Regions from separate parts of the Clostridioides sp. ES-S-0108-01 genome, predicted to be linked through region 3. Evidence: a T-box and tRNA genes for the amino acid it is inferred to sense, from the RefSeq annotation. Region 3 holds a T-box; the other regions hold tRNA genes.
What was found. A T-box is a leader RNA that pairs with one kind of tRNA and senses whether it is charged. The one in region 3 lies ahead of serS (serine--tRNA ligase), so its partner is inferred to be a tRNA-Ser.
Positions count from the first base shown of each region.

Region 1: it has a tRNA-Ser gene. The T-box ahead of serS (serine--tRNA ligase) is inferred to sense a tRNA for this amino acid. The anticodon was not compared.
Region 2: it has a tRNA-Ser gene. The T-box ahead of serS (serine--tRNA ligase) is inferred to sense a tRNA for this amino acid. The anticodon was not compared.

Region 1 covers NZ_JADGMN010000010.1:73,138-77,469, reverse strand. The annotation lists gene IR152_RS11130 (hypothetical protein) at 1-38, opposite strand, end outside; gene IR152_RS11125 (helix-turn-helix domain-containing protein) at 319-741, shown strand; gene IR152_RS11120 (hypothetical protein) at 842-1,030, opposite strand; gene IR152_RS11115 (hypothetical protein) at 1,403-2,020, opposite strand; tRNA gene IR152_RS11110 (tRNA-Ser) at 2,076-2,166, opposite strand; gene IR152_RS11105 (hypothetical protein) at 2,386-2,751, opposite strand; gene IR152_RS11100 (hypothetical protein) at 2,755-3,273, opposite strand; gene IR152_RS11095 (DEAD/DEAH box helicase) at 3,759-4,332, opposite strand, start outside.
Region 2 covers NZ_JADGMN010000002.1:129,654-133,985, forward strand. The annotation lists gene IR152_RS03000 (ethanolamine utilization protein EutH) at 1-963, shown strand, start outside; gene IR152_RS03005 (DeoR/GlpR family DNA-binding transcription regulator) at 1,415-2,179, opposite strand; tRNA gene IR152_RS03010 (tRNA-Ser) at 2,438-2,528, shown strand; gene IR152_RS03015 (flagellar motor protein) at 2,617-3,405, shown strand; gene IR152_RS03020 (flagellar motor protein MotB) at 3,426-4,154, shown strand.
Region 3 covers NZ_JADGMN010000042.1:25-4,166, forward strand. The annotation lists rRNA gene rrf (5S ribosomal RNA) at 1-105, shown strand, start outside; gene IR152_RS19240 (transcription repressor NadR) at 233-742, shown strand; gene IR152_RS19245 (mechanosensitive ion channel family protein) at 754-1,635, shown strand; T-box leader at 1,762-1,967, shown strand; gene serS (serine--tRNA ligase) at 2,093-3,364, shown strand; gene IR152_RS19255 (nucleoside deaminase) at 3,692-4,142, shown strand, end outside.

The DNA.
Region 1 (4,332 bases), on a different contig from region 3:
ACTGATAAATCAATATCTTGTTTTACAAACCTTATCATTTCAACTCTTTGCTCATTTTTTTCTAATGTATCCCCTGAAATCTTCCTACAGTATTGATTATACTCATACCCAACCTCCTTATATTGACATTTGTATTTTTTATAAGAAACCTCACTCTTTGTCTAAAGTTTGTAAGTCTTCTTTTTAATTACTCAAAGTAATTTTATCACTTAAAGTAATTTGTATTTTTATAATACACTCCACATAAAGTAATGTCAAGTATAATATTTTATTACTTTATGTGATATAATAACTATAAGGATACTTGGAGGTGAAAAAATGTTCGGAGAAAGATTAAAAGAACTTAGAGTCAAGTTTGGATTAAAGCAATATGAATTAGCTGAAATATTAAATGTATCACAAAGTACTATAGGCATGTATGAAAATGACCAAAGAACACCACCAGCAGAATCTATAGTTAAATTAGCTGAATACTTTAATGTCACTACAGATTATCTTCTAGGTCATACTAAAGCTAATTATTCAGTTGATACAGACAAAACAAAAATTCAATCAATCATTGATTCTTTAGCTTCATATGAATCAATTAAAATTCCAAAGGAAAAATTTAGATCTTTAGATGAATATATTGATTTAATTAACTCTGATGAAGATATTAAAGAAACAATAAAAATGTATATGAGACTAGACAAGGAAGACAAAAAAGCTATAAGAAGAATTATAGAAAATTCATTGAAATAATAACGAAGAGGATAAAGCATACTCTTCTTCTTTATCTGCTATAGTTTAATGTGATAATATCTCCCTAATATTAATAAAAAATAAATAGCCTAATATTGATTTATTTGACTATTGTTTCACTTAATCTAATTGTTATATTTAAATCTGTATCACCAGTATATTTATCTAAAAGTTCACTAAGTAATACTTCATTGTCTCCATCTTTTAAATGTTCTACAAATTTATAACTACCATCTTCTTGTTTTACTATTTCACATTTTTCTAATACTGTTCCTTTATTATTCTTCATATATTTTCTCCTTTATTTTTATATTATTTATAACTCTACTGGGAATATATTTATTTGCAAATTAGGCAGCCTTGTAGCTAACAATAGCTAATATAAGTTAACGCATTTAGCATTTATCAAGGATTTTATATAACTTTTTTATTTTATTTTTACTATTTTAATAATTTAATCTTTTATCCTTGAGATTTTACATTTGAATTTTTAACTTTAAGCTTTATATCTATTGTTCTCTTTTATACATTACAATCGTTTTGTTTGTATGTACCCATCACTTTTTATATAAGCAGTTTGATTTTTAACCCAAAATCAGTGGGAACTTATAATTTATGTTATTCGCCTAACCTGCAAATTAAAAAATAGCCTAATTAAAGGCTATTTTAAATCTACATCTATAATTGTAAGTGCATTTGATGTACTCAATGCAAAATCAACTTCTTTTTCAAATTCTTCTATTTCATCTCTTAACTTTTCTATTTTCTCTCTTACTTTTAAAGGGTCTACTAAAGACCATTCCTGTTGTTTTTTATAAAATGAAATAAGTTCCACTCCATCTTTACTTTTTTCTTTTTCCTCAAACATTTTATCTGTATTTCTTTGCACCTCTTCATTTTTACGATTTACTTCAGACATCATACAATCATAATTACTAACCATTTGTCTCAATAAAGATTTATCTAATTCTATACTATTTTTTCTTTTTATTGCTTCTAAAACTGTATAATTTTTATTACCAATTTGAACATTTGTTATAGCATTAGAGATATTAATTGCTTTATCTAATGCATTATAATTATATATTAAATCTTCTATTTGCTGGTATTTACTTGAAACTTCTACATTAAAATCTTCTACGCTTGTTTTTGTTTCATATACATTTTTATCAGAACCTTTTTTAGTACCTACAATTCTAAAATTATCAATACATCTGTCTATCTTATCTTCTAATAACTTTTTTTCTGCTAAAGCTTTATGAACATTATATTTAACCATAAAAACATCTCCCTTTTAATTAAAATATTATTTAAAAACAACAAACTTTTTCTATTGGAAGAGAGGAAGGGATTTGAACCCTCGTATCAAATTAATTGACCTAATAGTTTAGCAAACTATCCTCTTTACCACTTGAGTACCTCTCCATATTTGGCAAAGCAAAAGACTCGAACTTTCATAGTATAATACAAAAGTTTTAGAGACTGTTGCTTTACCAATTAAACACATCTAATTTTCTTTAAATATACTTATTAAATATTATTTAGTTTAATTGTAGGAATAATAGGAATAGAACCTATGACCTTTCAGTATGAACCAAATACTCTAACCACCTTAACTATATCCCTTTTGAAAACAAATTTAAATTATATTACCAATTTAAAATCTATATCATTTTCCTCCAACCAACTTTTAGCTATCTTCTCCATTTCCAATATTTCTTCATCTGAAAATCTAGCTAATCCTTTACCTTTTCGATTTCTAATATTAATGCCAAGTTTATAATTAATGAATCTATAAAATTCATCCCATGCTTTACCAAACATACAATTAAATTTTTTAACGGATATTGTCCTAATACATTTATTAATAACAGCTTTACTTTCTGTTATAGTAACTGAATTAGTTACAACATCTTCTAAATGAGATATTCTTTTATTTTTCAAGCCTATTAGCTCAGTCTGTAGTACAGATAATTTATTATGGTCGCCAGAAATTATCGCTTCAAGCATATCTTATCTTATATTTTGTTCAGTTCTAATTTCTTCTATTACATCATCTACAATTTTAGTTTGTTCTTCTGCATCATGTATGATATCTAATAATCTAGTTCTAACTTCTTTAGCAACTTCCGAATCTCTAAGCAACATACCTATTCTGAGAATTGCTCTTTTTGGTATTAAAATTAATCCCGTATTATTTATAGATACACTTTCATTGTTTTTAAATGTTACTATTGATTTTGTTCTTTCATTTTTTACGTTTTCCAAATTAATTGGATTTCGTTTAAATATAGATATTATCTCATTTTTCTTATATTTCTTTAGTCCATCATTCTTTAGTTCCTCTTTGTTTAATCTTATGCATTCTTGAACTGTAGATTCTTTAACTTCATAATAATTAGAAACAAGTTCTACTGTACTGAAATCCGTATTTCCTAAAGTCAATATTTCTTTTACATGCTCCAATACATCTACTCTATCTATATTTCTATCTCTTAATTCTTTATTTTCTATAAGTTTTTCACCATTCATTTTATCAAATCTCCCTTTTAGTATTTAATAAAAAGAAAAAGAAAGACTTACTGCTATCTCACGACATGTGCTTTCTTCCAGTTCTGAAATGGTGAGTAATTATCCCACAAATTTCACGTTGTAGTTTAATATTTTAGTGACATCATCATCCTATATTTTAAGATACCTATTATTAGTCACCAGAGCTTCTCAAATGAGCTATCTCTGCTAATTGTATTAACTTTTAGCATATTCTATGTTTGCTATCATATGTCACCATATGAAGGGGTTTTTAACCCATATGTATTAAATTAAAAATAATAAATCCGAAAGCTTTAGCTGAGGATAACAACTGAACGGAGTGAAGGCGTTAGCAATAGCTACCGCATCACTAGCGTTCTTTGGTATCACTTCGGCTAAAGCCTTGTGATTTATTATTATATTCATATAGTATGAGTGTGCATTTTTCGGATGTCCTCATTCAAAAACATCCATTTTTTGCACAGTTATATTTTATTTATTTTATATAATGTTTCTTGCTTTTTGTTTATTCTTTTTCTAATTTTTTCAATTTGATAAGAATGTATTTTTAAATAATTAATAAATTTATTAACTGAGATTAGTCTTCCTCTGTCATCTTTTAATCCATATTCTTTTACTAAATTTTCTAGTTCTACTTTTAATAACCATTGATTTAAGTATTCATCTCTTATAGTAATTACATCTACTTTTTTATCATCATCAGTTCTAACTACTAATAAGTCAACATCATGTCTTACTCTACCTCTAGCCTGAACTTGTTGAGTTAAATTTGTAGTATTAACTATGACTAATTGCATATCTTTATCATATATGTTAACACCTGTTTCTGTAGCTCTATTAATTATTAGTACATTATATGGAAATTTTAATTCTCCATTTTCTATTAAATACTTTCTTACTTTTAGTTGTTCTTCTGTCATTTCATAATCTTTATTATTGTTAGACCATATACATATTGGGTTTAATCCTTTGTCTATACACATTTGTTCTATGAATTGCATGTTACTTATACTTGTTGTATATATAAGACATTTCATA
Region 2 (4,332 bases), on a different contig from region 3:
GTTTGCTTATCTCCAGTCATTTCAGATGTATTAGGTCCTGCAATAATACCAATATTCAATCTCTGTGGAGCTGACCCATCTATGTTTGCGACTATTTTAGCAAATGACATGGGAGGGTATCCATTGGCTGTGGAACTTGCTCATAATAAAGAGGCAGGAATGCTTGCAGGATTGGTTGTGTCATCCATGCTTGGGTGTACATTAGTATTTTCAATACCAGTAGGATTAGGTCTTATAGAATATGAGGACAGACCATTTTTTGCAAAAGGATTATTGATAGGGTTGATAACAATACCTTTTGGGGGAATTGTAGGAGGATTAATAGCAGGATTTAATTTATCAATGGTAATTATAAATATGATACCAGTGATAATACTGGCAGTAATATTAGCGGTAGGTTTAAAATTGAATTCTACACTTATGATAAATGGGTCATTAGTTTTTGGAAAATTTATATCTATATTGATAACAATAGGATTGGGAGCATCAGCATTTCAAGAAATAACAGGTATAGTACTTATAAAAGGAATGACACCTATAAGAGAAGGGATTCAAGTAATTGGAAGTATTGCAATAGTATTATTAGGTACTTTTCCAATATTACATTTATTAGTTAAAGTTCTTAATAAACCACTTACAATGGTAGGTGGAAAATTAGGTATGGATGCTACTAGTGCAGCAGGGTTAGTCTTTACTTTAGCTAATAGTATTCCAGTGTATAAAATGATGAAAAGTATGAGTCCAAAAGGAAAAGTGGTAAATACTGCATGGTTAGTTTGTGCTACAGCAGCTTTGGGGGACCATTTAGGATTTACAGCAGGAGTAGTTCCAGAGATGATTACACCTGTTGTAATTGGTAAATTGGTTGGTGGAATATTGGCAATTGCACTTGCCATGCTTATGACAAAAGATTTAACTTTAGAAGAAGAACAAAGTATTAAAATGAAGAAAGATGCAGTGTAGAATAAGTAATCCTTGAGTCAGGTTTAAGTTGTTTTAAATTAGGATTTTAAATAACTAAAAATAAATTGAAAAGCCAAATAACTATAACCTGTTTTCTTATCACCTTTTATTTCTATATCAGTAAATGCTCGATGGTAAGTTAAGTAAAAAAGATAATAAAATAACTAAAAATGATAAATTGAGTAAACTGGTAATCGAATAACTGAAATGATAAATTAAGTAAACTGGTAATCAAATAACTAAAATGATAAATTAAGTAAACTGGTAATCGAATAACTAAAATGATAAATTAAGTAAACTGATAATCGAATAACCGAAAATGATAAGTTAACTGAAAGTAGTTACGTAATTAAAAATATAAAGCATTGTCTAAGTATAAATGGAGCTAAATAAATAATTATTTGGCTCCCTAATTTTAATTTATTACATCAAGGAACTAAAATCATAGAAGCTAATTATCAGCTATGACCAGAGGTATTCCTTTTTGAGAAAATTCTATTATTGTATTATGGTCTATACTAGCAGATGTAATAATAGTATCTATATGTTCTATAGGAGCTACTGATGCGAATGAATTTATACCAAACTTAGGAGGCTCAACAACCACTATAGATTTTCTAGACCTTTCAATCATTTTTTTCCTAACAAGTGCTTCTTCTAAGTGATAGTCAGAGATACCATTTTCAAGAGTTATACCTCCAGCACCTAAAATAGCCTTATCGACATTAAATTGTTCTATAGCTGATAGTGTAAGCGGACCAGAAAAAGAACCTTCAGTTTCTCTAAGATAACCACCAAGTACATATACTTTTATATTAGTATTCATAAGTTCATTTGCAACTAAAATTGAGTTGGTTATTACAGTTAGATTTTTTTTGTCTTTTAAATTTTTTGAAACTTCAAGGACAGTAGTTCCAGTATCCATAAAAATAGTATCATTTGTATTTATAAACTCACTACATTTAATAGCAATCTGTTTTTTATCATTTGAGTTTATTTTTTTTCTTTTAACGTAGTTGAGTTCTACACTACTTGCTATAACTGGTATAGCACCACCATAAACTCTTTTTAAAAGACCAATACTCTCCATATGAGCTAAATCTCTTCGTGCAGTTTCTATTGATATATCAAACATTTGAACTATGTCATTTATTTTAATTATATTATCTGATTCGAGAATACTTAAAATCTTCTCGTATCTTTCCTGTGGTAACATAAAATATCCTCCTTGGATTAGTATTATTTTAGTTTTTGCATAACTTACAATTAAGTTAAGATTTATGTATATTTGTTAATGTATGTATATTTATCAAATAATATTATAAGTACTATGCAAGATAATTTTACCATATTTGAAACTTACATTTAAGTAAAAAAGTAAAAATAGATATTTAATAATTCAAAATAACTTAAATTTTATAAAATAATTGACTAAAATATAGTTTTATTATATAATTTAATAGTATAGAAATCTGGAGAAGTACTCAAGTGGCTCAAGAGGATCCCCTGCTAAGGGATTAGGCTGGGTAACCGGTGCGAGGGTTCGAATCCCTCCTTCTCCGCCAATTATTGAAGGCTATTCTTGTTAAAGATAGTCTTTTTATAATGTCTATAAATAATTCGATATGTATAACTAAAGAAAGGAGGGAATAGATGATAACTTTAATTTTTTTCATAGTGGGGATAGTATCTTTAGTAGTTGCTTTTATCATTGACGGAGGGCATGTTGGAGCATTATTTGTGTTTTCATCAGCACTAGTTGTTTTTGGTGGAACTATAGGAGCTGTTGGGGCTTCAACGCCATTTCCAGTGTTTAAAAAGTCTATAAAGATAATGTTATTAGCTTTTAAAAATAAAAGACCTAATAATATAGAAAATATAATATATTTCAAAGAAATTGCAATCAAAGCTAGAAAAGAGGGGCTTCTTAGCATTGATAAAGAAATAAGCGAGAATGATGATTTAGACCCTTTTATTAGAAAAGGTCTTGAACTTATGGTAGATGGAGTGGATGCAGTTACTATAAGAAACATATTGGAATCACAGATACAGATAACATCAAAACGACATAAAGAAGGAATAGCAATTTTTGATTCAGCAGGGGGATATGCACCTACACTGGGGATAATAGGTACAGTTATGGGGCTAGTACATATTTTAGGTAATCTTTCAAGTAATCCAGATGCGTTAGGACCTCAAATTTCTGTTGCGTTTTTGGCTACTTTATATGGTGTTGGTTCTGCCAATTTAATATGGTTACCAATAGCATCAAAACTTAAGGCTATAAATCAACAGGAAATAAGCGAAAGACTTTTGGTGATAGAAGCAATACTATCTATACTTGAGGGTGATAATTCTAATTTAATGACAGAAAAATTAAAAATATTTTTAAATTCAAAAGAATTAGTCGAACTTGAAGAAACTGATGTTAAAGCTGAATAATATAAAAGGATGGAATATTTATGTTGTATGATGAAGATGAAAAAGAAGAAAATAATGAGCGATGGCTTTTAACTTATTCAGACCTCATAACACTACTTATGATTTTCTTTGTCATAATGTATTCTATGAGTAATGTTGATGCAGAGAAATATAAACAATTATCTCAATCTCTAAATTCTGCGTTTGGTGGGTCTGCTGGAGTTATTGAAGGTGGTAATAGCAAAATAGAACCAGGAAGTGATAATTTAGATAGTTTACAAAATGTTGAATTTAAAAAAGTTGGTGAGGAAATTCAGAAGTATTTAAATGAAAATGGTATGGCTAATTCAGTATCACTAAAAGTTCAAGATAGAGGACTAGTAATAAGACTTAAAGATACAATACTATTTGATACTGGAAAATCAATTGTAAAGGATAATTCTAGAGATAAGATTATTCAAATTGGTAAGATGTTAAATGAAATGAATAGTTACATGAGGGTAGAAGGTCATACAGACAACATGTCTATAAAAAATTCTGAGTTTAAGTCAAACTGGGATTTATCAGTTATGAGAGCAACCAATGTTGTTCAACTTCTTATTGACAATGCAGGTATATCACCAGATAAATTGTCTGCTGTAGGATACGGTGAATTTAGACCAATAGCAGAGAATTCATCTGAAGAAGGTAGGTCAAAAAATAGAAGAGTCGATATAGTTTTAGTTGATAGTAAATATGATAATGTAGAAAATGTTGCAAAAAATAAGTAGTTAAATAAGCTATCTCAATACAGAATTATTTCCAAAAAGAGATGGCTTTTTTATGCGAAAATTAAAAATAGATGAATAGTAATTTACCTTTTTGTGAGAACATATGGTATCTTAATATAATATTAACTTAAATATATAATATTTAAATAATGTAAAAGCTCAATTAAAAAAATTTATA
Region 3 (4,142 bases):
AGCAGAGAGGATACACCTGTTCCCATTCCGAACACAGAAGTTAAGCTCTCTAGCGCTGATGGTACTTGGTGGGAAACTGCCTGGGAGAGTAGGACGTAGCCACTTAATCTTTTTTTATTTGTTATAAAAGTTAAGATTAAATAGAATATAAAGTCAATATTGATTTATAATAAGATAAAATATAGAATTATATAGTATAGGTAAAGTTTTTGATTTAGAAAGAAGGTGTAATATGAACTCTCATGAAAGAAGAAGTAAATTAATAGATATTTTGAAAGAATCTAAGTGTCCTGTAAAAGGTGGAATGTTAGCTGAGATATTAAATGTAAGTAGACAAGTAATAGTACAAGATATAGCACTTATAAGAGCTAGAGGATTTGAAATAATAGCTACACCTCAAGGATATATAATATATAATCAACCATATTTTACAAAACAAGTAAAATGTAAAAACCATAAAAATTCTAAAGAAATTTATGATGAGTTAAAGATTATTGTAGATTTAGGTGGTATTATAAAAGATGTCATTGTAAATCATCCAACATATGGTCAGATAACTGCAGAACTTAATATTTATTCTAAAATGGATATAGATAATTTTATGAAGAAGGTTGAGACAAATGAATTTAAACAGTTATCAGTTCTGACAGAATGTAGCCATATTCATACAATTGAGGCGCTAAAAGAAGAAACTATACAGGCTATAATAAAAAAGTTAGAGGACAAAGGAATATTATCATAAGGAGGAGTTAAATGAATTTTTTATCATTGGCTAAGACTGCCTCAACAAATAGTAATATAACTAAGAGAACTTTAGAAAACATGCTCAATAACTTTAGTGATAATATACCAAATATTATATATGCAATAATTGTATTTGTAATAGGTATCTATATATCTAAAATAGTAAGAAAGATGGTTTCAAAGTTTCTAATCAAATATGGAATGAGTAAAGGTGTAAATAATTTTATTGTATATGGAATATATATATCTATGTTGTCTATTATATCATTGATAAGTTTAGGTATTATAGGGATACAAACTACATCAGTTGTAGCTGTGTTAGGAGCTGCTGGATTTAGTATAGGATTAGCCTTTAAAGAAATATTATCAAATCTAGGTTCAGGTATGATTATTTTATTTTTTAAGCCATTTAATATAGGTGATTATATTCAAGGTTCAGGTGTAGAAGGTACAGTTTCTGATATACAGATATTTAGCACTGTTCTTAAAACTCCAGATAATAAAACTATAATTATACCCAATTTTCAACTGACAAGTAATAATATAATTAATTACACACATCAGAATAAAAGAAGAATAGATTTTTCATATAATATTTCATATGATAGTGATATAGATATAGTTAAGTCTATATTAAATGAAATTTTTATGAATGAAAAAAGAATATTGGACGATCCAAAGCCTATTATAGGTTTAAATTCTATAGGAAATAATACTTTACAAATAGTTGCTAGACCTTGGGTAAAAACTGATGATTACTGGGATGTATACTTTGATGTAATGGAAAAAGTCAAAAATAAGTTTGATGAAAATAATATAAAAGTTCCATTTATTCCATCTTCATTATTATTTAATAATACAAGTAATTTAAATACAATAGATAAAAGATAACATCTTAATTAAATAAAAAATTTGAATTTAATATAAAAAATTAAAAAAATTCTAAAAAAATTTGAATAATAGTATTGAAACATGTTAATATATATAATATAATGATTATCAAATAAAACAATTAGTTAAAAAGCTGTGAAGGAAAATAGTAAAAAACAGATTGTATTCAGAGAATGAGTGGATGGTGAAAACTCATTACAATGGTTTTTGAATCTACTCTAGAGCTTCTAGTTAAAGCTAGACGTTTACCTACGTTATAGGTCTGAGAGGATTATACATTTTAGTATAGTCAATTAGGGTGGCAACGCGGATAAAAGATTTTCGTCCCTTTTATAGGGTAAACGGAGGTCTTTTTTTATTTTTCAAATTTGTTTAAACTAAAAGTTTACAGTTATAATATTTGTAAATTAAATTGGAATTATAATTTATATTATCAAAATTATTAGGAGGAATTAATATGTTAGATATTAAAAGAATAAGAGAAAATTTAGATGATATCAAAAAAGCTATGGAAAGAAGAGGTGAAAAAGAATTTGACCTTGATGCTGTAGTGGAGTTAGATAATAAAAGAAGAGAAATACTTCAAGAAGTTGAAGTTATGAAAAATGAATTAAATGTAAATTCTAAAAAAATACCACAATTAATAAAAGAAGGAAAAGATGTAACAGAAGAAAAGGCAAGATTAAAAGAGCTATCAGATAAGATAAAAGGTATTGATGAGAAAGTAAAAGAAGTAGAAGCAAAAATGGAATATACATTAATGAGAATACCAAATGTTCCTCATCCAGAAGTACCACAAGGTGAAACGGATGAAGACAATGTTCAAATAAGAACTTGGGGAGAACCTACTAAATTTAATTTTGAGCATAAAGCGCATTGGGATATAGGTACTGGTATAGGTATATTAGATTTTGAAAGAGCCAGTAAAATAACTGGTTCAAGATTTACTTTGTATAGAGGGTTAGGGGCTAGATTAGAAAGATCTTTAATGAATTTCTTTTTAAATACTCATACAGCTAAGCATGGCTATACAGAAGTTTTACCTCCATTTATGGCTAATAAAAATAGCTTTATAGGTACTGGTCAACTTCCTAAATTTGAAGAAGATATGTTTAAAATAGAAGGGCTAGAGTATTTCTTAATACCAACAGCTGAAGTACCAGTTACTAATATACATGCTAATGAAATATTAGATGTCGCAGAACTTCCAATTAAATATTGTGCATATACTCCTTGCTTTAGATCTGAAGCAGGTTCAGCAGGAAGAGACACAAGAGGCTTAGTTAGACAACATCAATTTAATAAAGTTGAGTTAGTTAAATTTGTTAAGCCAGAAGATTCTTATGATGAATTAGAATCATTAACTCATGATGCTGAAACTATGCTACAAATGTTAGGTCTTCCATATAGAGTTGTAAAAATATGTACAGGAGATTTAGGATTCACAGCTGCATTTAAATATGATTTAGAAGTTTGGATGCCAAGTTATAATAGATATGTAGAAATATCTTCTTGTTCAAACTTTGAAGATTTCCAAGCTAGAAGAGCAGGAATAAGATTTAAAAGAGATAAAAAATCAAAAGCGGAATATGTTCATACTTTAAATGGTTCTGGATTAGCTATAGGAAGATGTTTAGCTGCTATATTAGAAAATTATCAGCAAGCAGATGGTTCTGTAGTAGTTCCAGAAGAATTAAGACCTTATATGGGTGTTGATGTTATAAGATAATTTTATATTAATATTGTATATGTAGAAATATGTTTTAATGTAGAAAATATATTATAAGTAAATAATAAATTAAAAAAGCTATGAAATTATTATAAATATTAAATTTCATAGTTTTTTTATGTTAATTCATATAACAGAATTTTCATCATAAAATACCAAATATCTTTATAAAACAACTCTTATATAAATATCTAAAAATTATTTTAGAACTAATTTAAATAAAATATAGCTATATATAGTAATAATTAAATAAACAAAATAAAAATTAAGTTGAATTATAAAATGAATTATGATAAGATAAGTTTGTTATAAGTTTTGGGAGGAATTATGGAAAGTTCATTTTATATGAAAGAAGCATTGAAAGAAGCATTGAAAGCATATAATAAAAGAGAAATACCAATAGGTGCTATTATAGTTAAAGATAATCAAATAATAGCTAGAGCTCATAACCTTACAGAAACGTTAAAAGATTCTACAGCTCATGCAGAAATTTTAGCGATAAAACAAGCATCAGAAAAATTAGGTGGTTGGAGGTTGACTGATTGTGATTTATATGTTACAATGGAACCTTGCATAATGTGTAGTGGTGCAATAGTTAATTCTAGAATAAAAAAGCTTATAATAGGGACAAGACATGTAAAAAATTCATATATAGAAAAACAGCATGAGTTCAAATTAGATTATTTTAATAATAATAATGTAAAAGTAGCTTTTGATGTTTTGCAAGAAGAATGCTCGATCATATTGCAAGAATTTTTTAAGGCATTAAGAAAAAGAG